2 regions of the Gorillibacterium sp. CAU 1737 genome follow, and region 1 is predicted to be linked to the other one. Evidence: riboswitches for the same ligand, from Rfam matches in the RefSeq annotation. Region 1 holds a riboswitch; the other holds the start of a gene.

Region 1 (14,804 bases):
TAGCGGCCGCCTGTGTGTTGTGCATCCTCTTTCCACTGTGTGAATGCGGTATCGTGCCCATTGTCCGCCGGTTGCTGGCGAAAGGAATGCCGCTCTACATCGGTCTTGTCTTCCTTCTCGTGGGGCCGATTGTCAATCCGGTTGTCTTTGCAGCGACAAGCACAGCCTTTCACCTCGATCCCGGAATCGCCTGGACCCGAATGGGGCTCGGACTGTTTGCCGGATGCGGGATTGCTGCGGTGGTGCTCGTTATGGGAATCGGCTCCCCCTTGAAATTCAGTCGGGCTCAACTGCAAGGAGTCTCGCCACGGGAATCCGAACGCGCTTCAGACCCCACTCCGAGAATGGGGCAAAAGCTCTCCCAAGCCGTTACGCATGCCGGCCACGAGACCTTCGAAATGGGCTTCTACCTGTTGTTGGGCTGCTTTGTGGCGGCCTTGCTGCAGGCGAGTATCCCCGCGGCTGCGTTCGCCGGCATCGGAGATCGCTTGCTCCCGTCCAGCCTCTTGATGATGGGCCTTGCCTATGTCCTCTCGCTCTGTTCGACCTCCGATGCCTTTGTGGCGGCTTCCTTCGCCGGTCTTCTCCCCAAGGGCTCTCTGCTCGGCTTTCTCGTCTTGGGCCCGATGCTCGATTTCAAGGGGACGCTCATGCTTTTATCGGTATTCCGCGGCCGCTTTGTTCTTTTGCTGTCGGGCCTCGTGGTGCTGTTTGTACTGGCGGGAGTGTTGCTTGTCGAGCATGGAGCGGCAATCTTTCGCTAAAGGAGGGGAAGAGAAGTGGGCTTAAGAGGGGAAGGAATGACGGTGCAATTCAAGCCATACCGAAAAAAGCGGATTTCCCATATCATCAAAGGAATTCTCTCTTTGCTTTATGCCGGGTCGATCGTTCATCTGGTTCGGTACGGTCATCTCTCGCTGTATGTAGAATCGAGGCTCTTGATTCCGGTTAAGCTCGCCGCCATCGGGTTGATTCTGATTGCAGGGGCACAGTTGTGGATCGCCCTCACGATCCATCGACCCGCTGCCTTGATCTGTGAGTGTTGTGCAGACGATGCAGGGCAAGCGGGGGAGGGACAAAGCCGTTTTTTGTTATATGGGCTGCTGCTTCTGCCGCTCCTGTTCGGTTATGTTCTTCCGGATTCACCCGGTGCAGGTGATGTCCATGACCACGAGAGGCACGCCATTCCTTTTTCTACCCATGAGGACAAAGATTAAGGTTGTCAATGGCATTGGGATGGGACGAAGACCTCGAATGAGCGCAACTATCTTCCATTATTTGGCGTCTATCTCCATAGAATGGTTCACTCAACTCGTCGCATCCGACAGCCAACCCCTGGTGATAAAGGAGTGTAAGACTTGATCCGTCTCATGAAGAAGATCTCATTTCCTTTCCACAAGGCTTCAACCGCTCGACGGCTGGTTCTCTCGTTATCGGTGATCGTTCTCACAGGAGGAGCAGCGGGCGAAAGCCTCACCCCTGCATACGCATCGTCTCCCCCCACGCTAGTAAGCAGCACGGCAGCTTCCGCAATTACGCCAAAGACGCTTACCCTCAAGATCGACGGTCAGAGCTTCACGCTTCCTGGAGGGATCTCAAAAGACAAGACCACCTATGTGGCGTTAAGGCCAATCAGTGAGAGGCTGCAGCTCAAACTAGGCTGGAGCCAGAAGGAGCAGGGCTGGACCCTCCTTGGCCGGAACACAAGCTTTACGGTCCGAACAGCTCTACCAAGTACATTGCGGCACCATTATACCGTCAATGGTCAAAGCATTTGGGGACCGACGCCCTCCCTCGTAAAAGGAAGCTTGTATGTTCCCTTGCGCTTTTTGCTGGAGAGCTTCTCCTATGAACTGAACGCCTTGACAAGCGGGGTCTTCACGGCAAATAAACTGCCGATGAACGAACTGACTGTAAAGACGAAGAGTTTTCACGAGTTGACCCGAACGAGTGAGCTCGATGTTCAGTATCCGCAGATTGACGGATTCAGGGACAGAACCGTTCAAGACAAATTAAACCAATACTTGGAAGCGCGAGTGAAGGAGCTGGCTGCGCAAGGGCGGAAGGAACTCGCTACCTACCAAGGTCAATACGCGGATGAGAATCTCTACTTCATTCAGTACTTCATCAAGCATAATCAGAAGGATAGGCTCAGCATCATCCTGGAGAGCAATCTTTTTCAGGGTGCGGGCTATGCCTTTCCCACCCGATTTCCCGTTACGTTCGATCTGAAGACGGGGGAAGTCCTAACACTCCAACAGGTTGCCGGGAACCATCCGAGCTACAAGGCGATCATCAACAAGGAGATTAAGGAGCTCTTCTCCAAAAAGTACGGTCCGCTCAGCAAGCCGTTCGAATCCATATCGGACGATCCCTTGTTCTATCTTCACAACAATATGCTCGTCGTATTCTTCCCTGTGCTTGATTACACAACCAGATTCTTTGACTATTTCCCCGAATTCCGATTCCCGCTGAGTACGTTTCAACAATAGAAAGCAAAGGGTAAAGACGAGTGAAACCGAATGCCGGTCTTTCTCGTCTTTTCTAGGTAAGGATGTTCGATCGGAACTGCGGCTCAGATGCATGATATTCCCGCACTTCGGACATACCGAAACCGACAGATTCTCTGCTGCTCATAATGGAGAAAAGGAGTCTTATTCATGAAATCCAATCCGAAGCAAGGTCCAACCCCACCCCGTAAATCCGCTTCGGCTCTCCGCTGGCTGTCTGTACCGCTCGCGGTGACGCTGCTCGCTGGAGGGGCCTCCGTGATGCTGCCCAGCTCTAGCTCCGCTGCTGCGGCAAATGCTGATGTTATTCGGCTTGCCAGCGAAGCGCAGAGGGTAATCCCGAAGACACTCAAGCTCAAGATTGACGGGCAGCTCGTAACCGTCCCCGGGGCGGTCTCCAAGGACGGCGGAACCACGTATGTGGCGCTGAGGCCGATCAGCGACGCCCTTCATCTCAAGCTCAGCTGGAATCAAAAGGAGAAGGCATCTACGGTAAGCGGGCGCAACGTAACCCTCACAACGAAGACGGGCGAGCCGCGGCCCTATACGATTAACGACCAACAGATTTACGGGACGGATCCGGTTATCTTGAATGGAACGACCTACGTGCCGCTTCGGTTCTTCCTTGAAACCTTCCAATATTACGTGCAAGCAAACCCGGACGGTACCATCTCGGTACATGGAATCCCGTATAACCAACTAGTCGTCATGACCAAGGAAATCAAAGAGACGACAAGCAAAGCCGATATCGACATCCAATATCCGCGGATCGGGCAAATGCCGGATGAAGCGGTCCAAGACAAGATCAGCATCTTCCTGGAAAATGAGGTCAAAAAGCTGGCTGCCGAGGCGAGGAAACAATTGGCGGAATCGGAGCCGGGGTTCTCGGGTAAAAACAGCTATACGCTCAATTACTTCATCACGAACAATCAGAATGGCAAACTCAGCCTCTACTTAAGCGATTACCTCTATTTGGGAGGGGCTCATGGATCCCCTGCGCGTCATGCGTATACCTTCGACTTGAAGACGGGGGATGTGCTGACGCTTAAGCAAGCCGCTCTGAACAATCCGAACTACAAGACGATCATCAACAAAGAGGTTAAAAAGCTCTTGCCGGAACGCTATGGATATTTGCTGGCTCCGTTCGAATCCATTGCCGACGACCAACCGTTTTATCTGCAAAATGACGCCATCGTCGTGTACTTTGAGCCCTATGAGTACACCCCGTACGCAGCGGGTTTCCCGGAATTCACGTTCCCGCTCAGTAAATTTCGGTAATGGACGAAGCGGCTTTGCTCAAAAGGAGAACCCCGGACCGGGGTTCTCCTTTTGTCATGGGATGCGGTTCATGCGACGAGATCATGTGAAAGTCGTAACATTCATCACTCTGTCACTTGATTTTCGTAAGTGGGTGAGGTATGCTCTAATCATCAACTAAACGAAAAGATCTTCGGGGCAGGGTGCAAGTCCCTACCGGCGGTAACGTCTTCCGTAAGACGAAGCCCGCGACTCCCGTGCAAGAGGGGACTGATCTGGTGCGATTCCAGGGCCGACGGTGATAGTCCGGATGGTAGAAGATCGGCAAGCCGCTTTGCGATAGCTTTCTTTTCGCATGCTTGTTTGACCGAGCCCCTAGTCTGCCTATGTGCAGGGTAGGGGCTTTTTTACCGCAATGTCCTGAACGTCAGAAGGAGCCGCTTATGAGTCAGATGAACAATGTCCATGTCTCGCCGTCGCCCCTGGTCCGTCTTCCGCGGGTCCGCAAGGAGTTCTGGTTTGTGGTGATTGGGGCTGCGCTGTGGGGAATCGACCCGCTGTTCCGCAACCTGCTCTTGACCCACATGACCTCGACCCAGCTTGTCTTTCTGGAGCACATCCTGCTCGTCCTGATCGCAGGTCCTGTGCTGTGGAAGAACCGATCCGATCTGAAGGGAATCGGCCTTCGCCAGCTTGGCGCAATCCTGTTCGTATCCTGGGGCGGGTCCGCAATCGCCACCGTGCTGTTTACCAAAGGCGTCGCTTACGGGGACTTGAATGCCGTCCTGCTTCTGCAAAAGCTTCAGCCGCTAATGGCCATCCTGCTCGCTCGCCTCGTGCTGAAGGAAGCCTTGCCCAAGTCGTTTGGCTTCTTCGTCGTCATCGCATTAGCCGGAACGTACCTGTTGACCTTCGGGTGGTCGCTTCCGATCGGAGACCACACCCAGCTCATCAAGCCGGGCAACCTGTTCGCCATCGGGGCCGCGTTGCTGTGGGGCGGGTCCACGGTCATGGGAAGTTACCTGCTGCGTTCCATGAAATACGAAACGGTCACCTCGCTTCGGTTCACGATGGCGTTACCGCTCCTGTTCGTCATGGTGCTCATCAACCGTGAGGCGTGGACGCTTCCGACGGATGCAGGCTCGATCGCCGGAGTGTCGATCAACCTGCTCCTGCAAGCCCTCTTGCCGGGCCTGCTCAGCATGCTGCTCTATTACAAGGGTTTGAGCGCCATCAAGGCGTCGTATGCAACGCTTGCCGAATTGAGCTTTCCGATGGCGGGGATTCTCGTCAACTGGCTCGGGTACCACATGGGCTGGCTGACCCAGCCGCAGCTGGTGACCTCGTCTCAAATCATTGGCTTCCTGCTCATCTGGGTTGTGCTCTTCCTCATTTCGCGGCAGAAGCAGAGCGTGAGCGATGGGGCGCTGGCCCAAGCGTAAAATAAACCGCACAGCTTTATTCTGTACCGGCTCCCACATGGGGGCCGGTATTTTCATGTGGAGTAGCCAAATGGATTCCATTGTATTAAGCTGAAAGCAACTTGCATCATGACCTACCTTAGGAGGCTTTGTATTCATGAACGCCATTGCCAAACGAATTCAAGACCTGGAAGCTCTGGAGTCCGGTCGTACGGCTCGACCGGACTTCGACCTGTTCTGGGATCGCCTAATGCTCGAGGAGAAAGCCATTCCGGTTCGCGGGGAACGGACGAGAGCGGAGTCGCCTCTTCTCGGGACCATCTCCTACGATGTTGTTTATACCGGCTTTGCAGACACGCCTATTCACGGCTGGCTGCTCCTTCCGGAGAACGCACCGCGCAAGCCGCTTCCTTGCATCGTACTCTACCATGGCTACACCGGCTCCCGCGAGCTGCCCGAGCACCACGCCGTCTGGCTCATGATGGGCTACGCTGTCTTTGCCGTGGATGTTCGCGGTCAAGGGGGAATCACCGGCAATACGCTCGCTCAGCACGGCGGCTCATCCAAAGGCTGGGTGACTCAGAATATCCTCGATAAGGACAACTTTTACTACAAGGCGATCACAGTGGACGCCTTGCGGGCTGTCCGCTTCGTGAAGGAGCAGCCGGAGATTGATCCGCAGCGGATTATCGCCATGGGCACCAGCCAAGGCGGAGGCTTGACGCTGATGGTCAGCTCGCTGCTTCGCGAAGAGGTTCGCATCGCGGTAGCTTCGCTCCCCAATATGTGTCAGCTTGATTCGGCTATCATCAACTCGGTCGGCTCGATCTCCGAAGTGGCCGACTACCTCACGCGCCATCCCGAAGATTTAGATGCCGCTCTCGACACGCTCAGCTATTTCGACGCAGTCAATCTGGCCGATCGGATCCAAGCTCCGCTCTTGTGTACGGTCAGCCTGAAGGACCCGGTCTGCACGCCGGATTCTATCTATGCGGCGTATAACCGCATCACCAGCTCGAAGGAAATGATTGTCTATCCGTTCAACGGCCATTGGACAGGCCCCGACCACATGCGCAAGGTGCACGCGTTCATTCAGCAGCATTTGTAGGCATAAACAAGGATCACTCAGGAGGCGAACAAGATGTTGAATGCAGTTCAGATCGTACATACCGACGTGCTTGGCCCCATTAAGCCTTTCCGTGCGGAGGTTGCGGATACGGATTCCTTAAGCCAATTGATGCTCGATACGGCTCGTTGGCTGAACAGCCGTGGATCTTCGCAATGGGAAGGGCTATTATCCGGTCAGGATTCCCATAACATGACGGAAGCTGTGAAGCGGGGAGACGTCTTTGCCTTCCGGGAGGAAGGGAAGAGCGAGTGGGCCGGGATGATGATTCTCCAGTGGAACCCGAGCGCCTGGGACCACCGCTTGTGGGGTAACGAGGATGGTCTTTTAGAAGAGGCGGTCTATATTCATCGGGTTGTGGTGAACCGCGCCTATGCCGGGACTGGGTTAGGCTCCGCCATGCTGAAATGGGCCGAAACCGGAGCAAGTTACCCGGGCAAGAAGTGGCTTCGGCTGGATTGCATAGCGAGCAACGAAGCGCTGAATCGGTTTTATCCAGCCTGCGGATACCGATTCGTCCGAGAAGCGGACGGCTTCCATCTGTATGACCTGCCTTTGTCGGCTTCATGATTTTGCTTCCGCGCGGGTGCATGTAAAGAGTAGGGAGGGAATGGGATGCCGCAGCTCACGTTTGGCGGGAAGTACGTGTACGGCTGGATACAAGGGGAAGCGAACGGCAAGGTACGGCTGCCCTCAGAAGCGCTGTCAGATTACGGAATTATACCGGGGGAACGAGTGCTTCTCATGTCAGGAAGCAAGACATCTCGAGGTTTCAGCGTGCTCTCCGTTCCGCGAATGAGGCTGCACGACTCTCCCTTGCTGGAAGCGGTACAACCCGCTTTTGAGTCGGAGGGTACGCTCCTGCAAGACACCTGGATTCAGCACAAAGGACGAATTTTTGCAACCGCGGAGTTGGATCAGGACGGGGAGCTGCACCTCACGGACCGTGCGCTGCAGGCTTTCGGAATCCCGGAGCACAAGCGCCTTCTGAGCATCCGCTCCAGCAACATCGCTTTTGTGAACATCGTGCAAGGACCTATTGTAGATCGGGCGCTTACCCACCCTGAAGTAGAGGTGTTCGGAGGCTAACCGGAGTGGAAGGCTTGACGGTGACGGCTGGGCTTCTATCCGCATAGAATGCCAAGAGAACCCGCGAGGCGTGCTTGACCGTGGGCTTTGGTCTAGTCTAGGGAGGAACGAGGAAGCGAATGTCGCCTGTCCCTGCCTAGATCGACTGAGGTTGTACGATCACACTCAATCAGGCGAGAGGGGGAGACGGACGTGCCTTCGATTGTTATCGGCGGAATCAAGATCAACAGCGTCGGATCCGGCTCCAACGTTCAGATCGGCGACACCTGCCTCATCAATTTGTCGAGCAGCAGTAAAATCTTTTCCGGGGCCAACTCGTTTTCACCGGGAGATAGCTACCTGAGCAATCAATCGGTGGCAAACGGAAGCATGAACGCCATTGATCCCGATATTGTAGACACTCCGAATGTGAATACCCCGCTATAGCCTTGCCCATGACCAAGAATAGAATCGATTGAATAGAGGAAACACCAGGCCTTCCTGAGGGAGGCTTGGTGTTTTTCTTGTTGGATGCATGTAGCTTTCCCTAAAAACCCGTAAACTCAGAACATAGTGTCCGGGAATCGAAGGGTTTCGTTCAGGATAAAATACGGACGAGGCGGTCTTGCTCAACTATGTTGACAATTGACTAAGAGTCACTTATAATTGACTCAGAGTCAAAAGAGTAGGATGAGCTAATATGAGTAAGAAAGTTGCACTGATCACGGGAGCATGCAGTGGAGGGGCTCTCAGGGCTCTCTGATTGCTTGCGCTTGGAGTTAGAGCCATTTGGAATTGATGTTATCGTGATTGAACCCGGTGGGATTAGAACAGATTGGGGAATTATTGCAGCAGAAAATCTGAAGAAGGTTTCTGTAAATGGCCCCTATGCTCAGGCAGCAAACAAGGCTGCAGATGGAATGATTCGAAATTTTAATTGCACGAACTATTGGCAAAGCAGTGACCGCTAGAAGGCCAAAAACACGTTATCTGGTCGGTTTTATGGCGAAACCCATGGTGTTTATGAAAAATCTTTTTGGAGATCGTGCGTACGATAAAATTATCAAGATGTTTGGTTAACCATTAAAAATGCGCCTTAGATGATAATGGACTCCAGATCGACGAGCCCGCATAATAGGTCGAATGGAGTGATGAGCATAGTGGCAAAGCGTGCAATGACATCAGAAGCTAAGGCCGCTAAATCAAAATCCATTTTGGATAAGTCCACAGAAATGTTCATGGTTCTGGACTACGATAAAATCAAGATGTCTGACATTGCCAAGAATTTGGGCATTTCAAATGGAATTCTATTCGTGTACTTTCGAACAAAAGAAGAGCTGTTCTTTCGTATCTTGTGTCGAGAGTACGAGAAGAGGCTTACTCATTTGATAGAGATGGCGAAGACAACACCCGTGCGGGACTATGAAGATTTCAAGAATCTTGTCATGAATGAGCTTATGGAGTTGATCGACCAAAATCCTTTATACATCAAACTCGAATCGATGCGTACAGCAGTTTTTGAGAAAAATGTGGATGCGGAAACCATGCTTCACCAAAAAATAAATCTATATAAACGCATGTCAGAGTTGGTGGGCATTATATGCAAATCATCCATCATATCGCCAGAGGATGTAATGGAGATTCTGCAAACAGAGGCTTCGATTATAACCGGTTGCAAATTGTCAGCTACTTTGCCCGAGGCTGTTATCCATATCATTGAGCAAAATGATCTCAACGGGCTTAAGCGAAACTTTGAAGAAGATGTTCGAAAAACGATGATTTGGTATTTGGATGGATATCCCATTAATCATATGGTTAATCGGACGGCAGGACAGAGACCGCAGTTTGATTAGAGTAAACGGAGGTCGCGATGACAAAAAGAAAAGAGGCAGATACGGCTGTTGTAGCGGGTGCTACAGGAATGATGGGAAAGCAGCTAATGCATCAATTACTAAACGATCCGGTGTATCAAAATGTGATTGCGCTCGTTCGTCGAAGTACGGGAATCTCCCACCCGAAGCTGATTGAAAGACAAGTCTCTTTTGATCGACTGGAAAACGAAATCGATGCTCATGTGCTTAAGGATGCTGATGTTTATTGCACCTTAGGCACAACCATGCAACAAGCCGGTTCGAAAGAAGCGTTTTGCAAAGTCGATCATGAGTATCCGTTAGCACTGGCAAAGCTTGCTAAGCAACACGGCTCAGCTAGTTATGTAATTGTAACAGCCATGTGGGCGTCTGAGAAATCCAGGATGTTTTATACACGTGTAAAGGGACATCTGGAGAGGGATTTGCTGGCGCTAGGCTTACCGCGCCTTGTCATTTTGCGTCCTTCGTTATTGCTAGGGGAACGGGAAGATGAATCCATTGGAGATCGAGCTACCAATATGATTTTTCGAATCATTGATCCCTTCTTAATTGGCAAGCTGGCTCGAATGAAGGCTATTCCTTGCAAGGATGTGGCCCAAGCGATGATTCTGCTAGCCCATGAACAAGGCGAAGAGGTTGAAATACTGGAATCAGAGGTCATCTCGCGTAAAGTAAAAATGAACAGCAGTGCAAGCTCGACATAGTGATTCCCTTTGAGTGTGATCAGGTCCGTTTCGGCGAAACCGCATTTATTGCAAATGATTCGGGGTTTGAGAGAGGAAGTGGACGCATGTCCAAAAAACAATCTACGACGGCTGTCGTTGCGGGAGCTACCGGACTTGTTGGGCAACAGCTTGTGAGGCAGTTGCTTGAGCATCCTGCGTACCGTCAAGTCATTGTCTTGGTACGAAGGGATATGGGACTGTCGCACCCCAAGCTTGTCCAAAAGCTCATATCCTTTGATCGGCTTGGGGAAGAAGTTGGCTCAGAAATACTAAAACAAGCAGATGTGTTTTGTACATTGGGAACCACGATCAAGCAAGCGGGCAGTCAGGAAGCATTCCGGAAAGTTGATTACACATACCCATTAGAATTGGGGAGAGCAGCCCGAAAGTACGGCGCAGCAAAAATGATTGTCGTAACGGCCATGGCGTCGTCTGACAAATCAAAGTTGTTCTACAATCGCGTAAAAGGTGAGTTGGAACGTGAATTAATTCGATTGAGTCTCCCTCGCTTGGTAATTCTGAGACCTTCCTTCATGTTGGGAAATCGCGATAAGAAACGGTTAGGCGAGAAGATGGGGATTATCATGTTCCAGTTTCTTCGACCTTTCATGGTCGGCCCTTTCTCTCAGTATAAAGCTGTTCACAGTAAGAGCGTTGCTTGGGTTATGGTTGATGCCTCGCTCCGAACAGGACCAAAGCTAGAGGTAATTGAATCGAACGATATTGCTCAGCGAGCAGCGAGGCATCATTCTAAATCCGGTAGCGGAAGAAGCTCAGCAGTCCACCAGTAAGCTTATGGAGAGCCAGGTGTGGAAGGGACTGCCTGCCGTTCAAGCCGGCCATGTCTATTCGCTTGATATTGAGAAGTCCAATTCGGACGCTTTCACAAGAAAGGCCATGCTGGAGGAGCTGCCGAAGCTGCTCACAGGCGACAAAAAGTAACGTTATAAAGAGAAGAACATCCTCTCATTGCCTCACGGGGCAGGAGGATGTTCTTTTGCTATACCGGGGACGCAAAATCCTGCAGACAGCAGAGATTGCTGGCGGGGAAGAATCGTGATAGACTTCTCATAAAGTCGCGTCATTCACTAGTTTCTTCCATTCACGTATGAGAAACGAATCACAAAGTGTGCAATTAAGAAATTTACCCTTGTTCGCCCATGAGTCTACATAAACAATATTATGTTAACAAATTTTCATGTAACCATTTTGGGTGACCGAAAGGAGCATGGTCATGGGGAGTCGATTTTCGCTTCATGAGCTGCCGCTGTCAGAAAGAGGTTCCTCCATACCCGAATTCGCTTGGCTCACCAGTGAACGTCTTGCATCGCTTGCAGGTGCCGAGCAGCTCGTCTTTGATCTGCGTTCGCTGGACCCGGACAAGTTCTCGTTCCCGTATCATTTCCATCACAATGCGGAGGAGTTGTTTGTTATTCTGGAAGGAATGGCCCTGCTTCGCACTCCGAAGGGGATCGAAGAGGTTCAGGCGGGAGACTTGCTTTTCTTCGAGATCGGGCCGACAGGCGCGCATCAGTTGTACAATCATACCGATGCTCCTTGTCGTTATCTGGACATTCGGACGAAGCGAGAGTTGGATGTGGTGGAATATCCGGATTCCAACAAGCTCAACGTGTTGATGGACGTACAGAGGGTGTTTGACAAGAACCAACAAGTTGACTATCTCAAAGGGGAAGCGGATGTGCGCGAGAAGTGGAAAGCGATTGGACACCTTTACCCTGCCAAGGAGGAAGAATAAACATGGAATGGGAATACAAAACGATCAAGACCGAGACGAGCGGCATGCTGGGAGGAATTCTCGACATCGAGGAATTCGACTTGAAATTGAATGCCCTCGGAAGAGAGGGCTGGGAGCTTGTGTCCGTATTTGACACGAATCAAAGCCAAGGGGCTACCCGCTTTGTGATTGCCGTTCTGAAGCGGCCGCGAAGATTCTAGGAACCGATGATCAAACGACAGAGAGGATAACAGCGACCGCCTTCCTTGCCTTTGGGATTCCCGAATGGCGAGGAGGGCGGTATTTGCTTTCTTGAAGCTGTTGAGCTGCAACTGCTCTTCATTGCTCGTTGTGAGCGCAAGCATTCCTGTGCGAAAATAGGATTTGAGGACATATGTCCTTTCTTCCGAACCTCTTCTGCAAGTAAAGTAGGGAAAGGAAATGGAGGGAATCGGAAATGAAAGGAATCATCTATGCCTTGCTCGGGGGAGCCTTCATCACCCTTCAAGGCGTTGCCAACACCACCATTGGGAAAGATATCGGAACCTGGCAGGGAGCGACCCTGACCCAATTTACCGGATTCATTGCCGCCTTGCTCATATACCTGACCGTCCGAGATGGGAACAAGGAAGGCATTCGGCAGGTCAAACCGCTTTATCGCATTGGAGGAGCCTTCGGTGCCGTCATCATCTTCAGCGAGGTCACGGCGATCCAGCAGATCGGGGTCACCTTTGCGATTGCCGTTCTGCTGATTGCTCAGCTCACCTTGATCTTCCTGATCGACAAGAACGGCTGGTTCGGCGTCATCAAACGGCAGATGAAGCTTCCGCAATTCGTCGGGATCGGCCTGATGATCGGCGGGATCGTCGTTCTCAACCTGTAAGCCCATTAACGGGGAGGAATCTCCATGAAAGAAATCACCAATCCGGCAGCAGTGGAGCAGGCCATTATAGAAGGCGGTCTTTCGGCGCTGTTTCCCGAAGCCCTTCGTTCAAAGCTGGTTCTCTGTCGGTTTGACGTTCGAGAGAACATCTGCAATCAGGGGGAAACCCCGACCCAGCTCTACATCCTGATCAAGGGCAAAATGAAGTGCTACACCACTTCGGAGCAAGGGAATACGCTTATCCTGTCCTTTTTGACTCCACCGGAGGTCATTGGCGATATCGAGTTCATTCAGGGCATTCCCATCATGAATACGGTAGAAGCTGTCACTCCTCTGGAGATGATCCGGGTTTCCTACCAGGCTATGCACCAATTCGGAATGAACCATCCCCCGCTCCTGCAATTCCTGCTGAAGATTATTGGGGAGAAGTTCCAACGGAAGTCCAGCTCCCTCAGCTTCAATCTGCTGCATACGGCGGAGGCAAGGCTAGCCTGGTACCTGTTGTCGAACGGGTTTGACGAAGTGGATGGGGAAGAGGCAGGGATGCAAGTCTCCTCGCTTAAAGATACGGCCAATCTGATCGGAACGAGCTACCGGCATGTGAATCGGGTACTGCGACGTTTTATCGAAGACGGATTGGTGAAGCGGGAGAAAGGAATGCTGACGATTTTGGATAAGGAACGGCTGCGCTTCATTGCCAATGAAGATTCGGCCGACTAACGTTCCGAGTCTGCTCATCACACTCAACGAAGGAGAGGAGATGCCATGTTGATCGGAATCGCACTCGCTCTGCTCGCCGGCTCGCTGGTAAGTCTGCAGAACGTATTCAACAGCAAAATGAATGAAAGAACCGGCTCCTGGTCGACGACGACTATTGTGCTCGCGATGGGCTTTCTTGCGTCCTTCGTGCTGGGGGCGATCATGGAGGGTGCAAGCTTCTTCACCCTGCAGCCCATTAAGCCCTGGTATGCTTTCAGCGGTCTGCTTGGGGTAGGGGTCGTGATCTGCCTCGTCAACGCTTTGCGCCTGACCAGTCCAACCTTCGCCGTTTCGCTCGTGATGACCTCCCAGCTGGCAACGGCGCTTCTCTTCGATTCGTTCGGAGGCCTTGGCTTGGAAAAGGTCCCATTTGCCTTCAACAAGCTCATTGGGGTGCTCATCATCATCGCCGGCGTTATGGTCTTCCAGTTTGGTGGGAAAATGAAACCTTTACATGCCCTGCTCCGTAGAAGTATCATTATTAACGAATCCGATTGTGATTCAAAGGCATCCTAAAAGGCAGGGATCATGCAGTGGACATCAAATCCGCATACGAACGAGTGAATGCGAATGAACAAACTCCGCAGGAGGAGCTGGACCGAGCGTTTGAGCTCGTCCTGAAGCGCGAGAGAACGGCGCGGGCCGGCAGCAATGCTGAAGCGTTGGCTGAAGTGGAGAAGGACATTGAGGCGTACCGCACCATTTTGGACTATCGGTCCAAACAAGCGGTTAACGCGGTAGAAGAAGAACGATTGAAGAAATTCGGCAAGCTGTCCGGCACGGTCAGCCGAACGGAGGACTTCTTCCGACTGAACCGAACACGGCTGATGATCGGCATCATCAGTGTAGCCGTACTCGTCATTGTGGGAGCCTTCACCTGGAACGTCGTCGATGAGCGAAGGAAGGAAGCGGCGCTTCCGCCGGTTGATCTGAGCATCATGTTCCTCGGAGCCTTCCAGGCGGACGATCAGGCTCAGGAGAGCAAGGTGGTCGAAGAGGCCATTTTGAAGCAGTTCCCGGAATGGAAGCGGGTCAAAGTTCGCGTTCTTTACTTGCCGACCAGCTCCTCGGGCGGGATGGATCAAGCCTATATGACCAAAGCCATGGCAGAGCTGATGTCGGAATACCCGGATGTTCTCTTATTGGACAAGAGCAGCATCAAATGGATGGCAGGGCAAGATTCATTGGCTGACCTCAGCCATTCCCACTTTACGAAGGCTTATGAAGCGGCCAAGGGGAATCAACGTGTTGTAAATGCCATTAACAATCAAACACAGGAAGACCTCCCCTACGGCATTGATTTTACGAAAACGACGTTCGCCAAATCTCTGTCGATGCAGTACCTGGAGATGGTAGCAGCGGTTAACCCCAATGTAGAAGATCAAGAGAAGCTTGCGAAGATGGAAGCCTTCTTGAGCAAGGCTGCAGAAGCGGAGTAATGAGCAACGA
Region 2 (14,804 bases), 340 kb from region 1:
TGGGAAGAAGCCTCTCGGTCATCGCCGGAGCATTTGTTCTCAGCGCGGTATTCGGCATTGGCAAAGGAATGATCGACCATCGCACATCGCGCAAGCAGAAGAGTGGCTGGGGCAGTGCTTCTTCTATGATCTTGCAGTCCATGCCGGACTTTCTCGCCATTCTGCTCATTGAATGGTTTGTGATCAACTACACACCGATTCGTTTCTTCGGTCATGTTGGCCTGGCCGGGTACCTGCTTCCGGTCCTTCTCGTCTCTATCTTTCCTATTCTATACATAGCTCGTGTGACGCACGCCGCCCTCGGAGCGAACGACGGTAAAATGTACATTACGGTCGCCAGGGCAAAGGGGTTGTCGGAAGGGCATATTTTTCGCCGACACATTTTTCGGAATGCAATGACCGCTATCGCAAGCCATCTCTCCCCTTTGTTCGTCTATCTGCTCTCGAATCTCTTGATGGTCGAGTATATGATGAATTATCCCGGTGCCGCGAAGAGACTGTATCTCGCGTTTGATTACAGCAAGTCCTTTGGTGTGGGAGCCCGGTACGAGCCTGGTGTTATTCTGGAGACGGCGTTTTGCTTCATGATTCTGATCCTCTTGGTCCAGTGGTTGGCGCTCGTGATCAGGTTTCGTCTTGATCCGAGGCCGGAAGGAGGGGAGCAGGAGTGAAGAACTCTCGCAATTGGTTTTTACGAATTGGACTTGCCTTGTTGCTTCTGCTGCTCTTCTTTATGTTCCTGGGTCCAGAGCTTCCCTTTGTGGATAAGACCTTAACACCGGTCCCAAGCCGCTGGACGGCTGATAAAAAGCTGGTTCTTCCCAAATACAAGCCATCCCCCGAAAATCCGCTCGGGTCGAACAAGAATGGAGTGGACAATCTCAGCATGTTGGTCATGGGCACAAAGGAAACGGTCTACTTGATTGTCACCATCGCCTTCCTGCGTTATCTGATCGGGGTTCCGCTCGGCTTGCTTGCCCGCAAAGGGAAAGGATTCTTTTCGTTTCTGGTGGCGGTATTGAACCAGACGTTCTCGTTCTTGCCTACGCTAATCTCGGCTGTCCTCATCCTTAGCGCACCTTTTCTGTTGTTCAGTGACCATCGACTCTTTTGGGTTTTGTTCCTGCTTGCCTTTATCGAGGCTGGGAGAGTCGCCGACCTTGTTGCCGTTCGAACGAGAGATTTGACTCGCGAGCCTTATATGGAGGCAGGCCGGGTTCTCGGACTCAGCTCATGGAGAATGATCAAAAATTATTACTTACCGGGTTTGCTTCCTGAAATCATCGTTGGATTTACGCTGGATGTCGGCAAGGTGATGCTCTTGATCGGTCAGTTGGGCGTGCTCAGCATCTTCATTACACAGGACTGGATGGAAACGGGCTATTATTTCAAGGAGTTTGTTGATAAAAGCATCAATTGGGTCGGTATACTGGCTGCAAACCGGGCGGATATTTTCATGGGGAAATTCTCGTTCATCTTCTATCCGGCACTTGCTATCATGTATGTAGTATTGACCTTCAACTTAATAGGAGAAGGCTTGCGCGTTCGTTATCTCAGTAAGCGGCGGGCGGTGTAACCCGCCAGGAGGATTTTTAAACACACTCCAGACAAGCAAAAGGGCAGTTCCATCCGCGAAATGATGCGGAGAGGAAAGGCCCTTTTTTTGTGTGATCAACCTTCCGGATTAGAGCAGCAGCACCAAGGTGCCGGACACGAGCAGAAGCAAGCCGATCGTCGCCCTAACGGAAAGCTTTTCCTTGAGAATCCCGTAAGAGAAGGCTACCGTAACCACAATGCTCAGTTTATCGATCGGCACGACCAGACTGGCTTTGCCTTCCTGGAGAGCTCGATAATAGCAGAGCCAGGAAAGGCCGGTCGCGAGCCCGGATAGGAAGAGGAACAACCAGCTTTTTCTGTCGATCCCTTTCAGGAGATGCTGCTTTTTCTGTCCGAAGACGATTCCCCAAGCCATCACCAGCACCACAAGGGTACGGATGGCGGTCCCAAGGTTCGATTCGACGTCCTGAATCCCAACCTTCCCGAGGATCGAAGTGAGAGCGGCGAATAGAGCGGACAGGAGAGCATAGAGCAACCACGACTTTCCTTTGGCGACGGTCGGAGCCGCTTCGTTGCGCTGAATCATCAGATAGGTTCCCAGCCCGATCAAGAGCATACCTCCCCACATGGCAGGGGTCGGAACTTCCTGCAGGAACAGGAAGGCAAGAAGCATGGTGAGAATGGTGCTGCTTTTGTCGATAGGCGTTACTTGGTTCACACTTCCGAGCTGCAGGGCTCGAAAATAGCATAGCCACGAGGCGCCTGTAGCCCCACCGGACAGCACCAGAAAGAGCACGGTACGACCCGACAGCGACGATAGGATGGATTCCGAACCGACAATCAACACCATCAGCCAGGAAAAGAGAAGAACGACGATGGTTCGCAGAGCTGTCGCCAGATTGGAGTCGGTAGTTCGAACACCCACTTTGGCCAAGATGGAGGTCAATCCGGCAAATAAAGCAGATCCAAACGCGTACAGAAGCCACATGTTTCATCACATCCGAATCGAAAAGGTAAGAAAAGATACATGCTTTCCATTGTGCTCCCGTTTGCCTGCATCGTGCAACCCCTATTTACCATCAAAAGAACATCAAAGAGAGAACCCTCCCGATGATCGGGAAGGTTCTCTCTTACTTCAAATGTGGATATTAGGGCTGAGTAGTCGCGGCCGGTGCTTGGGTAGCCTTCGGCGCTGCTTGTGCCGCTGTCGAGCTGGAGGAGGAAGGGCTGATGCTGTTGAGGTCAATAAACGGAGTAGCTCCGCCCGTAACCGTCGGGAGCTTGCCGTCCCATTTCTCGAGCGCTTTTTCTTGAACTTCAATCTGCTTCAGCTGAATAAGCTCGGATGTGACTTCTTGCTTCTTCAGGCGCAGCGCTTCTGCTTCCGCTTGCGCTTGAGCTACCTTCTGCTTCGCTTCGATCTCGACGCGCTTCAAGTCGTTCTCCGCCTGCATGGCTTTCTGAGAGGCGATCTGCTTCGCTTCGATCGAGGCGTTGAACGCGTCGGCAAACTCGAAATTGACGATGCTGATGTCCGTTACGATCAGCTGGTAGTTGCCGAGACGGGCTGCCAACCCTTCCTTCACTTCCACGGCTACGGTGTCGCGCTTCTGGATCAGTTCTTCAGCGGTAAACTTACTGGTTACCGACTTGAGCACTTCCTGGATAGCGGGGGAGACGATTCGATTCGCATAATCGGGACCCACGTTGTTGTACAGCTTATAAGCGCCGGCTGCATCCACCCGATAGTTCACCGCAATATTCGTATGTGTGATCTGCAAGTCGCGAGAAGCGGCGGCGGCTTCGGCTTCGGATTTGGTTACCTGCACGTTTACGGGGATGATCGTCTGAACGAATGGCACTTTCAGGTGCAGCCCTTCCTTCAGGGTCTCGCTGCTCATCTTCCCTAAGGTCTTCCGAATGCCCACATGTCCGTAATCGACAACGGTAAAGCTGTTGAAGGCGACGACGGCGGCTAGTACTGCGACCACGCTCCAGCCGATGATGCGAGGGGCTGGATTTTTCTTCTCTTTGAAGGGGATTTCGGTACTCATGGTGGTTCCTCCTCTGTCTTTTTCACGATATGGGGATCAATACGGAGAGAGCGGCTGCCTCGTTTCAGAGAAATGAGAATATTCTTCGAAGATTTCGTCAAGAATGGAAAGAAGAATACCGGATATTTCCACTATGGGAGGTTTACCCGATGAAGAAGATGCTAGCTTTCACCGTTGCGCTATGGTTGGCTATCGGCGGAGCGGTTCCAGTCATGCACGCGGAGGAGAACAAACAAGCTCCGATGGCCGATTACGCTCCCGGCGCTAAATCCGCGGTGTTGATCGACAGTGACACGGGCACGGTGCTCTATGAAAAAAACAAGGATACGAAACTCCCACCGGCGAGCATTACCAAGATCATGACGATGCTGCTGATCATGGAGGCGCTGGACCAAGGAAAGATCACCATGACCGATAAAGTGCGGACCAGCGAGAATGCAGCGTCGATGGGCGGCTCCCAGATCTTTCTGGAGCCGGGGGAAGAGATGACGGTGCAGGAAATGCTCAAGGGAATCGCCATGGCATCCGGGAATGACGCGTCGGTGGCGATGGCCGAAAAGCTGGCCGGAAGCGAGGAAGCCTTCGTTGCCCAGATGAATGCCCGCGCCAAGGAGCTCGGGATGAATAACACGCATTTTTCAAACTGCAACGGTCTTCCGGTCGACAATCATTACACCACCTCCTATGACATCGCGATCATGTCGCGGGAGCTGCTGAAGCATTCCGAAATCACGAAGTTTACCGGCGCCTATCAAGACTACCTGCGCAAAGACAGCGCCAAGCCGTTCTGGCTCGTCAATACCAACAAGCTGGTACGCTTCTATCCCGGCGCGGATGGTTTGAAGACCGGGTTCACCGCGGAAGCGCGCTTCTGCCTCTCGGCAACCGCCAAGAAGGATGGGTTGCGCGTCATTGCCGTAGTGATGGGCGAGCCGGATACGAAGACCCGTAATGCGGAAGTGGCCAAGCTCTTTGACTACGCCTTTGCTCAATATGCGAGCCATCCCATCCTCAAAGCCGGAGACACGATTGGAACAATACACGTCGACAAGGGCGTTCAGCAAAATGTCACTTTGACGGCGAAGACCCCCTACAGCATTCTGCTGAAAAAGGGAGAGGACAAAGGTGACGTCCGCTACGAGCTGAAGCTGAGCGGCAAAGTTAAGGCCCCGCTTACCGCCGGGGAGAAGATCGGGACACTGTCCATCTACCGAAACAATACCCTGTTGAATGAAATTCCGGTTGAAAGTCCAACAACCGTTGCCAAAGCAGGCTGGTGGACACTCTTCAAACGGACCTTCGAGGAGCTTGTGACGTTCTAAGACATTCTCTCTTTCTCGCTGGAGCTGAGCCGGTATCCCCTCCGGTGACATTCAACGGAGGAACCCATGTCGGACTTTGCCGGGTTTGTTCTAGTTTTGTTCGAGCGGTTCTAGTTTTGTCGGCTGTGCAGGAGATGGATTTCGGGTGTAGAAATCAATGGTCATGCCAAGGAAGGAGTGAGCTGAACGTTGAGTTTGCACATCGAAATCGAAAAAGGCGGACGCAAGACCCTGATCGTCCGGCTGGCCGGCGAACTGGACCACCATACCTCCGAGATCGTGAAAGCGAAGATGGAGGAAGCTCTCGAGCGAGAAGGGAGCATCCACGTGATCCTGAGCATGAAGGACTTGACCTTCATGGACAGCTCCGGTCTCGGCGTCATTCTGGGCCGGTACAAGCAGATCACCGGTATGGGCGGCAAGATGGTCGTCTGCGACATTCATCCTTCCGTGCACCGACTGTTTGAGATGTCGGGGCTGTACAAGATCGTATCCGTGCAGGACAACGAACGGCAAGCGGTGTCCAGTCTGGAGGTCGTATCATGATGATGGCCGGCTCTAATTTCATGAAGCTTTCGTTCGCGAGCCGCTCCGAGAATGAAGCCTTCGCCCGCGTAGCGGTTGCGTCCTTCGCTTCCCAGCTTGATCCGGACATGAACGAACTGACGGACATCAAGACGGTTGTCTCGGAGGCCGTGACCAATTCGATCATTCACGGCTACAACAACCGTTCCGATTGCACCGTGACGATTACCGCCCGCATCGAGGACGAGACGCTCTACCTGACGGTCGAAGACCAAGGGGAGGGCATCGCGGACCCGGAGCAAGCGCGGCAGCCGCTCTTTACCTCCAAGCCCGAGCTGGAACGCTCCGGCATGGGCTTCACGATCATGGAGAATTTCATGGATCGGGTGGAGATCGAAACAGAGATCGGCAAAGGGACCATGGTCCGCATGACGAAGCGGATTGAATCAAAAAAAGCGCTCTATAATTGATCCGATGACTAGGAGTCGAGCCTATGAATGGGGATTTGAAGCACACTTCCGGGAGCTATCTGGACGACAGTGAAGTCAAGCGCTTGATCGCCCTCAGCCAGGCGGGAGATACGGTCGCCCGCGATACGCTCGTGGGCTGCAACATCCGGCTCGTCTGGTCGGTTGTGCAGCGCTTCCTCAATCGGGGGTATGAAGCCGAGGATCTGTTCCAGATCGGCAGCATCGGCTTGCTGAAGGCGGTGGACAAATTTGATTTGTCCTTCGATGTCAAGTTCTCGACCTACGCCGTTCCGATGATTATCGGAGAGATTCAGCGTTTTCTCAGAGATGACGGAACCTTGAAGGTCAGCCGTTCCCTGAAGGAGCTGGCCAACAAGGTGCGCAAGGTGAAGGATGAGCTGTCCAAGCAGCTCGGGCGGCTGCCCACGATCAAGGAAGTGGCAGACGCGCTCGGGATCTCCCCGGAAGACGTAGTCTTTGCACAGGAAGCAAATAAGCCGCCCTCCTCGATCCACGAGACCGTGTTCGAGAATGACGGCGATCCGATTACATTAATGGATCAAATATCCGATGATTCGCAGGAAAAATGGTTTGACAAAATGGCGTTGGGGGAAGCGATCGAGCGTCTGAATGAACGAGAACGACTCATCGTGTACCTCCGGTATTACCGGGATCAGACCCAATCGGAGGTTGCAGGCCGGCTTGGCATCTCCCAGGTTCAGGTTTCCCGGCTTGAGAAGAAAATCCTTCAGTCGATCCGCGAACAGATCGCCCAATGAGGGCGGTCACGCACTGAGCTGGGTCATCTCGTAATAAGTGACAATCAACAGATCCAGCTCCTGGCTGATGCGAACCACATGCGGGTGAGTGAGGGGGTCCCGTTTCCCGGCGAAAAGGTTCAACTGCTGACGAAGCATTTCAATTTGTTCGGACAAGCGGGACAATTCCATAATGGGTGAGACGACTCCTCTCCTCATGGGCGTAACGATCATATATAACCATAATACCCACGTAATGTAAAATGAAACTTTTCGTAACATTCGCGTTTTCTCGCTCGCTTCCCCTTATTTCATCGCGTGTTCAATAGATTGTCAGAATTTTGCCGGCTGCCAAGCCGGTTTTTCTGTGAAACGCTTTCCTTCTGGAAATCGTATTAGTTAGGGTGTGTGCAAAGCACGCACGATCCGGCTTGTCTGTGAAGCTGGATGATCTGCAGGTGCGGCCGTCCGCAATACGACCATTGGGAGAGATTGTGATGAATCAAATGCTGGAGCTGGCTGGACAAGCGGCTCGAACGAACAATACAAAGTTGATTAACGACTGGAAGAATGGGCTGCTTGTCTATAAATTTGCTCTGGACGAAGTAAACACGAAGCTGGAAATCCTGAACGAAGAATTTCAATATATCCATAACTACAACCCCATCGAACACATGAAATCCCGGCTCAAGTCGCCGGAGAGCATTATCGCCAAGCTGCGCCGCAAGGACTTGGAGGTCACCCTGGATAATGCGAGAGAGCACATTCATGACATTGCAGGCATCCGGATTATTTGCTCCTTTACGACGGATATCTACAAGATTATGGACCTGCTGTCCCGCCAAAGCGATGTTCAAGTGCTGAAGGTGAAGGATTACATTCGATCGCCTAAGCCGAACGGCTACCGCAGCGCTCATCTACTCATTCTCATTCCGGTCTTCCTGTCTGATCGGGTCGAGCAGGTTCCGGTCGAAATTCAGATTCGAACCGTTGCCATGGACTTCTGGGCAAGCCTGGAACACAAAATCTATTACAAATTCGACAGCGAGGTCCCCGAGTCCATCACCGATCAATTGAAGGATTCGGCGGAATTGATCGATCTTCTCGACAAGCGAATGCTGGCGATCAATGAGGAAGTTCAGGATTACAAGAAGGATGACCCTTCGATTCTCCCGATCATCATTTCCTGAGTACAGGCATCCCGAACAAGGCATACTTTCCCTATAGCGACTGGGGAGGGTGATGGGCTTGACTCGCGATCTGCGCGACCACGGGGTGCTGTATCTTCGCTTCCGCAAGAGGGTCTGTCTGAATAAGGGCGAAGTCCTCACACTCGGGCGGGCCGCTCGACTGCTTGCCGATTCCGAGCTCGAAGAAGAACTGAAGGCGCTTGTGCTGGCGAGACCGGAGCACAAAGACGGCAACATGGTGCTCATCGACGTCTTACATATCATCGATCTGGTGCACAAGCAGGTTCCCGGGCTTCGCATCGAGCACTTTGGAGATCCTTTCGTCTTGGTAGAAGTAAAAGCCAAACCGGATCGAATCCCCAACTGGCTGCTCGTTTCGGCGGTTTGGCTTCTGCTCTTTATCGGCTCGGGGCTTACGATCCTCAACTTCCACGCGGATGTCAGCATGCAAGCCGCTCATCAGCGGCTTTATCGCCTTCTTACCGGGCATTTGGAGCTTCGCCCCTATGTGCTGCAGATCCCTTATTCCTTAGGGATCGGCGTCGGAATGGCGCTGTTCTTCAATCGGTTTTTCAAGAAAACCTTCAATGAAGAACCGAGCCCGCTTGAAGTTGAAATGTATCTCTACCAGGAAAACATGAACCAATACATTGTCACCGAGGAATACAGCAAGCTGGCTGCCAAGGAAGGCGATCGACATGATTGTCCTCCGTGAGCTGGGTGCTGCTTTTGTCGGCTTGGCCTGGGGCATTGCCGTCGGCTCGGGCTTCGTGGCGTTCATCGCGGTACTTGATATCCTGCCGCGCCTCGCCCAGGTGACGCGAACCTTTCGCTCCATCCATTTCTATGAGCGGGCAATGATTGCAGGCTCTGTCTATTGGACGCTTGCCGATTTCAATGACTGGCTGCTGCCCTTGCCTCAAGGTGCGGTACTTCTAACCGGCCTCTTGTCGGGCATGTTTGTGGGACTGCTCGCGGGAGGATTAACGGAAGTCGTCAACGTTTTGCCGATCCTGGCGAAGCGGCTTGGCCTGACCGCTCATATAGCTCTTTTTCTCTTTGCGATGATTGCCGGCAAAGTCATCGGTTCCCTGCTCGAATGGCTCGTGTATTAACGATGATCACCCCCTGATCGCTTATCCACTCTTAATGCACGTTTGAGAGTTGATGAGCTACTGGCCATGTGATAAGGTTGGAATAAATGATTTTGGGGGGAGCACACGCGTTATGTTTTTGCATGGGACCAGCACGATTAATGGGCGGGGGCATCTGGAGATCGGCGGATGCGATGCGACCGTCCTTGCCGAATCTTTCGGCACCCCCTTGTATGTGATGGATGAGGAACTCATTCGCCGGCGCTGTCGGGAGTTTGTTCAAGCCTTTGAGGAGAGCGGTCTGGAGCATCAGATTGCCTTCGCCAGCAAAGCGTTTTGCGTGATGGCGATGTGCAAGCTCATCGAAGAGGAAGGGCTCACCTTGGACGTGGTGTCGGACGGCGAGCTGTATACTGCCCTCCAAGCCGGGTTTCCGCCGGAACGGATTCATTTCCACGGCAACAACAAGACGCCGGACGAAATTGCCTTCGCCCTTGATGCGGGGATCGGCGTGTTTGTGGTCGATAACTTTCATGAGCTCGCTCTGCTGAACGCCATGGCGGGAAGCAACAAGAAACAAGTGGACATCCTGCTGCGCGTTTCTCCCGGAGTGGAGGCGCACACGCATGATTATATGTTGACGGGCAACGAGGACTCGAAGTTCGGCTTCGACCTCGGATCCGGAGCCGCGATGGAAGCGGCCAAGCTGGCGCTTCTGCAGCCTCATCTGACGCTGCTCGGGATTCACTCGCACATCGGCTCGCAGATCTTCGAGGTGGACGGCTTTCGGATGGCCGTCGACAAGCTGCTGCAATTCTGTATTGCGGTGCGGGAAGAGACTGGCGCAACCTTCCGCGTGCTCAATCTGGGCGGCGGCTTCGGTGTTCGTTACGTAGACGGAGATACGCCTCTCGCTATCGCTGATTACGTCAAGGCGATCACGGGCAACATTTCGTCGACGTTTACGAGCAATGGCTATCCGGTTCCGGCGATCTGGGTGGAGCCGGGACGGACGATCGTGGGCGATGCAGGCACGACCCTCTACACGATCGGATCAACCAAGGATCTTCCCGGTGTTCGCAAGTACGTGTCCGTGGACGGCGGCATGACCGACAATCCTCGACCTGCTCTCTACCAGGCCAAGTATGAGGCCATGCTGGCGAACCGGGCGAACGATGCAGACGAAGAGACCGTCTCGATTGCCGGAAAATGCTGCGAGAGCGGAGACATGCTCATTTGGGACCTGGAGCTGCCGAAGGCGGCGGCTGGCGATCTGCTCGCCGTCTCTTGCACCGGGGCGTACAACTACTCCATGGCCAGCAACTATAACCGCATACGGCGCCCGGCCGTCGTCTTCGTCAAGGACGGAGAAGCGGACGTGGTGGTTCAACGCGAGACGCACGCCGACCTCGTCAAGGGGGACCTCATTCCCGCCCGCATGCAGAATCAGCCGACGGAGGCTGCCAAGCGATAAGGAGCTGCGTCGAGTCTCTAAGTTGTGTTTTTGTTCCATTCCCCGTACAATGGAAACCGAGTTCGTTAACGAAGGAGAGACCTAACCATGGCTAAACAAGCGACCATTACGATGGAAAACGGCGAACAAGTCGTCATCGACCTGTTTGAGCAAGACGCCCCCAACACGGTGGCCAACTTTGAAAAGCTCGCGAACAGCGGCTTCTACAACGGCCTCGTGTTCCACCGCGTCATCCCGGGCTTCGTCGCACAAGGCGGCTGTCCGCAAGGAACCGGAACCGGCGGCCCTGGCTACACGATCAACTGTGAGATCAACCCGAACAAGCATGAACGGGGAACGCTCGCCATGGCCCACGCAGGCCGTAACACCGGCGGTAGCCAGTTCTACATCTGCTACGCTCCGCAGCCGCACCTCGATGGACAACACACCGTGTTCGGCAAGGTGGTAAGCGGCATGGAAGCCGTGGATACGTTCCGCGGCCGCGACAAGATGGCCAAGGTAGAAGTCACCGAGGTATAAGACGACAGCGGGCCAAAAGTCCCGGGCGCGGATGAGCTCCGCCCCGGGATTCTTTCGTTATGCGGTGCAACTTTTCCCTAGAAGAAACCGTCAATTTGTCCGTGGTAGTCAAGAGAGACAAAGAGGGGGAACTCATGAAGAAGTCGAAGAAACGCCTCATCCTCGGGATCCTGCTCCTTCTCGTGGTCGTGGTCTGCGTCTATGTGTACCGGGTGTATGATTCCTTGAACAGCCTGAGCAGCCACGCCGAAGAAGTCAGCGGAACTACGGAATGGAAGGGCAAGGATCGAGTGAACATTCTGCTGCTCGGGGGGGATTCCCGCGACAGCGGCAAGGATCAAAATCCGCGCGCCGATACGCTCATGATTGCGTCCGTCAATCCAGTGGACAAGAGCATTGTGCTGTTCTCAGTGCTCCGCGATACGTATGTGAGCATTCCCGATCACGGAAAAGGCAAAATCAATGCAGCCCTCGCCTACGGAGGACCCTCATTGGCTATTCAAACGGTGAGCGAGCTATTGGACATTCCCATTCATTATTACGTCTATACCGACTTCCAAGGCTTCATGTCCTTGATCGACGCAGTTGGCGGCGTGACATTGGATGTAGAGAAGGACATGGATTATGAAGATGCGGCCGACGGTCACAAATTCGACATCCATCTGAAAAAAGGCGTTCAGGAGCTGGACGGCAAAACCGCCCTGCAATACGTACGCTTCCGTCACGATGCGTTGTCGGACCTCTCGCGTACCGAGCGGCAGCGCAAGCTGATCACCGCCGTCACCGAGAAGCTTCAGAATGCGTCTTCTCTTGTGAAGCTGCCGGGTATCATCAAATCAGTCAGCCCTTATGTTACGACGAATATGGAGCCTTCCGACATGCTCAAGCTGGGCAAGCTAGGCTATGACGCGAAGGGCAATGGCATCCGCAGCGTGCAGCTGCCGCCGACGAATCTCATCAAGAACATCCGCACGAAGAGCGGAGCGGCCCTCAGCGCGGACCCTGCTGCTCTCCAAGGCTTTGTGTCTTCCACGCTGGAGCAAGCCGATCAGAAGGCTTCTGCCGATGGGGAAACGGGTGGGAAGTAAGCGCAGGCCTGTCGATTAATCGCTAAGCTATCCTCTAGGCAAGCAGGCACTCCGAGCATGGAGTGCCTGCTTGTTTTTTATCTGAAGTGCGGTGACGGACGAGGATCACGGCTTGCCCATTATGGAAAGACAGGGTTTGCAAACCCGCTCTGGAGTGGTAGAATCGGGATAACCCCTTGAAAGAGGGGGGAAGATTTCCTTCGGGGCAGGGTGCAAGTCCCTACCGACGGTGACCGCTAGCTTGGGGAGACCCCGCCAGTGGAAGTCCGTGACCTGAGTGTTAGGAACGGTTCGTATCCCGTGTCCTGCTCTCGGCTGATCCGGTGCAAATCCGGGACCGACAGTTACAGTCTGGATGGGAGAAGGAAATGCGACAGAACCAACGGCTCGGCTTCTTTGTACCTCCTTTCACAAGCCTATCAAGAGCGGATTCCGTTCGTTGATTGCTTGTCTTTCGTTCATTCGCTCGAAGAGGAATGCGGGATTCGCCCGCCGTCTGAATCAGCATGAGCAAGGAGACTGGATGGCTGTCGTTGGCGCTGCCCGTATTTCAGAACCCAAGCCCCCGAACCTTTGGATCGGGGGCTTTTTTGTTGTGACTTGTGTGGATCCGCCGCGCTTGGGAAATCATCGAAGAAGGGAGGAATCCGAGTGGACGAATTGAGCGATGATCATTACATGGGGCTGGCCCTCAACCTCGCGAGGGGAACAGCGGGACAGACCGGGATCAACCCGGCGGTAGGCTGCGTCGTGGTGAAGGACGGGCGAATTGTGGGCATGGGAGCTCACCTGAAGCGCGGGACCGCCCATGCGGAGGTTCATGCGTTGAACATGGCGGGCGGTGAAGCCGAAGGCGCGACCGTCTACGTCACGCTGGAGCCGTGCAGCCACCACGGCAAGACACCGCCGTGTGCGGACCGGCTCGTGGCCGAGAGGGTCGCGCGCGTGGTCGTCGCGGCGAGCGACCCGAACCCGGCCGTGGCCGGACGCGGGCTCGCCCGGCTGCGCGAGCAGGGAATCGCCGTCGTGACGGGCGTCCGCGAAGCGGAAGCCCTCGCCCTGAACGAGGCGTTCCGCAAGTACATCGTGACGGGGATGCCCTTCGTCACGCTGAAGACCGCGAGCACACTTGACGGCCGGGTCGCCAGCCGCACCGGGGACAGCCGGTGGATCACGAACCCGCAATCGCGGGAGTTCGTGCACGTCCTGCGTCACCGGAACCAGGCGGTGCTGACCGGCATCGGCACCGTGCTCGCGGATGACCCGGAGTTCTCGACGCGCCTCTCCGTACCGGCTCTCCAGCCGGTTCGGGTTATCGTCGACTCCGAGCTCCGGCTTCCGTCGGATGCGCGGCTCCTTCGCCCAGGCTCCGGCGGGCCCGTGCTCGTGCTGACGCGCGAAGGCGCAGACCCCGAACGAGCGCGCCGGCTGGTGGAGCGAGGCGCCGAGGTCGTGCCCGTCGAGGGAGCCGGAGCGCGCGTCAGCCTGCGAGCCGCCTTGCGCGAGCTCGGGCGGCGCGAGATTGGCTCCGTCCTCCTCGAAGGAGGCGGCCGTCTGAACGGCGCGATGCTGGCGGAGCAACTGGTCGACAAGCTCGTGCTCTTCTTCGCGCCGAAGATCATTGGCGGGGCGAATGCCCCCGTCAGCTTCGCCTTTGAAGGCTTTGACCGGATGGCGGATGCGATTCGCTTCACGAACATGAAGGCCGAGCCGTTTGGGGAAGACCTGTGCCTGACCGGCTATCCGATCTACGGGAACCTTTCTATGGAGGAAGGAAAGCCAGGAGCTGAGACAGGGGCAGAGGCAACAGGCACTATGACGTCGAGGGGAGGAGAAGCTCATGTTCACCGGGATCATTGAAGAAATCGGGGTTTTGCGCGGCGTGCAGCGAGAGGGGCAGGCGCTCGTCCTGACGATCAGTGCCACGCGCATTCTGGAGGATGTTCACCTCGGCGACAGCATCGCCGTCAACGGCGTCTGCCTGACCGTCATCCGGTTCGACGCCTCCAGCGTCTCCATGGATGTCATGCCCCAGACGTACCGGAGCACCAACCTGAAGCAACTTCAACCGGGAAGTCGGGTCAACCTGGAGCGTGCCATGGCGGCCGGCGGCCGCTATGGGGGACACATGGTGCAGGGACACGTGGACACACCGGGAAGAATCCTCTCCCGGAATCGGGAAGAGAACGCCGTCGTCTATGTCATCCGGCCGGAACGGGAGGATGTGCTGCGCTACATCATCCCGCAGGGCTCCGTAGCGATTGACGGCATCAGCCTGACGGTGGTGGACACGACAGAGGAATCCTTTGCGGTGTCCATCATTCCCCACACCTTGCAGGAGACCATCCTGGCCGATAAAGCGGCGGGTGATACCGTCAACCTGGAAGCCGACATCCTCGGCAAGTACATCGACCGCCTGCTGCGTGCACCGGCCCCATCCGCAGCAACCAAGAAAACAGGTGGCCTTACCGAGGCTTTTCTTGCGGAGAACGGCTTTCTTTAAGAACAACGAGTGAGAGTGATTTTGGAGCAACGGGCAGATAGAACAACAGGCAGATAAAGCAACAGACAAGTAGTGCAACTGACATTTGTTAGATATGGAAAGACAGGAGGGACAAAAGACATGGACCCCATTCGTTTGGATTCCATTGAAAAGGCGATCGAGGACCTGAAGCAAGGCAAGGTCATCTTGGTCGTCGACGACGAGGACCGGGAGAACGAAGGTGACTTCATCGCGTTGGCGGAGAAGGCTA

Evidence for each region. Region 1 has a riboswitch for FMN ahead of AAFN83_RS05650 (DMT family transporter). Riboswitches for the same ligand answer to the same signal wherever they lie in the genome.
Region 2: another riboswitch for FMN. It lies ahead of ribD (bifunctional diaminohydroxyphosphoribosylaminopyrimidine deaminase/5-amino-6-(5-phosphoribosylamino)uracil reductase RibD); the one in region 1 lies ahead of AAFN83_RS05650 (DMT family transporter).

What each region holds. Positions count from the first base shown of each region.
Region 1 is NZ_JBDQQO010000002.1:254,193-268,996, reverse strand. Features, by position in the region: gene AAFN83_RS05670 (permease) at 1-764, shown strand, start outside; gene AAFN83_RS05665 (DUF1980 domain-containing protein) at 801-1,217, shown strand; gene AAFN83_RS05660 (stalk domain-containing protein) at 1,359-2,492, shown strand; gene AAFN83_RS05655 (stalk domain-containing protein) at 2,661-3,788, shown strand; FMN riboswitch at 3,953-4,093, shown strand; gene AAFN83_RS05650 (DMT family transporter) at 4,211-5,209, shown strand; gene AAFN83_RS05645 (acetylxylan esterase) at 5,346-6,296, shown strand; gene AAFN83_RS05640 (GNAT family N-acetyltransferase) at 6,330-6,884, shown strand; gene AAFN83_RS05635 (hypothetical protein) at 6,930-7,403, shown strand; gene AAFN83_RS05630 (spore germination protein) at 7,596-7,829, shown strand; gene AAFN83_RS05625 (hypothetical protein) at 8,150-8,353, shown strand; gene AAFN83_RS05620 (TetR/AcrR family transcriptional regulator) at 8,543-9,235, shown strand; gene AAFN83_RS05615 (NAD-dependent epimerase/dehydratase family protein) at 9,253-9,957, shown strand; gene AAFN83_RS05610 (NAD-dependent epimerase/dehydratase family protein) at 10,044-10,769, shown strand; gene AAFN83_RS05605 (hypothetical protein) at 10,786-10,920, shown strand; gene AAFN83_RS05600 (cupin domain-containing protein) at 11,213-11,734, shown strand; gene AAFN83_RS05595 (DUF4177 domain-containing protein) at 11,737-11,934, shown strand; gene AAFN83_RS05590 (DMT family transporter) at 12,171-12,596, shown strand; gene AAFN83_RS05585 (Crp/Fnr family transcriptional regulator) at 12,621-13,316, shown strand; gene AAFN83_RS05580 (DMT family transporter) at 13,362-13,871, shown strand; gene AAFN83_RS05575 (hypothetical protein) at 13,889-14,794, shown strand.
Region 2 is NZ_JBDQQO010000002.1:598,129-612,932, reverse strand. Features, by position in the region: gene AAFN83_RS07395 (ABC transporter permease subunit) at 1-671, shown strand, start outside; gene AAFN83_RS07390 (ABC transporter permease subunit) at 668-1,576, shown strand; gene AAFN83_RS07385 (EamA family transporter) at 1,685-2,545, opposite strand; gene AAFN83_RS07380 (prohibitin family protein) at 2,706-3,611, opposite strand; gene AAFN83_RS07375 (D-alanyl-D-alanine carboxypeptidase family protein) at 3,761-4,933, shown strand; gene spoIIAA (anti-sigma F factor antagonist) at 5,123-5,479, shown strand; gene spoIIAB (anti-sigma F factor) at 5,482-5,928, shown strand; gene sigF (RNA polymerase sporulation sigma factor SigF) at 5,952-6,707, shown strand; gene AAFN83_RS07355 (Spo0E family sporulation regulatory protein-aspartic acid phosphatase) at 6,714-6,878, opposite strand; gene AAFN83_RS07350 (GTP pyrophosphokinase) at 7,184-7,876, shown strand; gene AAFN83_RS07345 (stage V sporulation protein AA) at 7,935-8,591, shown strand; gene AAFN83_RS07340 (stage V sporulation protein AB) at 8,575-8,991, shown strand; gene lysA (diaminopimelate decarboxylase) at 9,104-10,444, shown strand; gene AAFN83_RS07330 (peptidylprolyl isomerase) at 10,532-10,963, shown strand; gene AAFN83_RS07325 (LCP family protein) at 11,098-12,051, shown strand; FMN riboswitch at 12,244-12,422, shown strand; gene ribD (bifunctional diaminohydroxyphosphoribosylaminopyrimidine deaminase/5-amino-6-(5-phosphoribosylamino)uracil reductase RibD) at 12,703-13,911, shown strand; gene ribE (riboflavin synthase) at 13,892-14,554, shown strand; gene AAFN83_RS07310 (bifunctional 3,4-dihydroxy-2-butanone-4-phosphate synthase/GTP cyclohydrolase II) at 14,675-14,804, shown strand, end outside.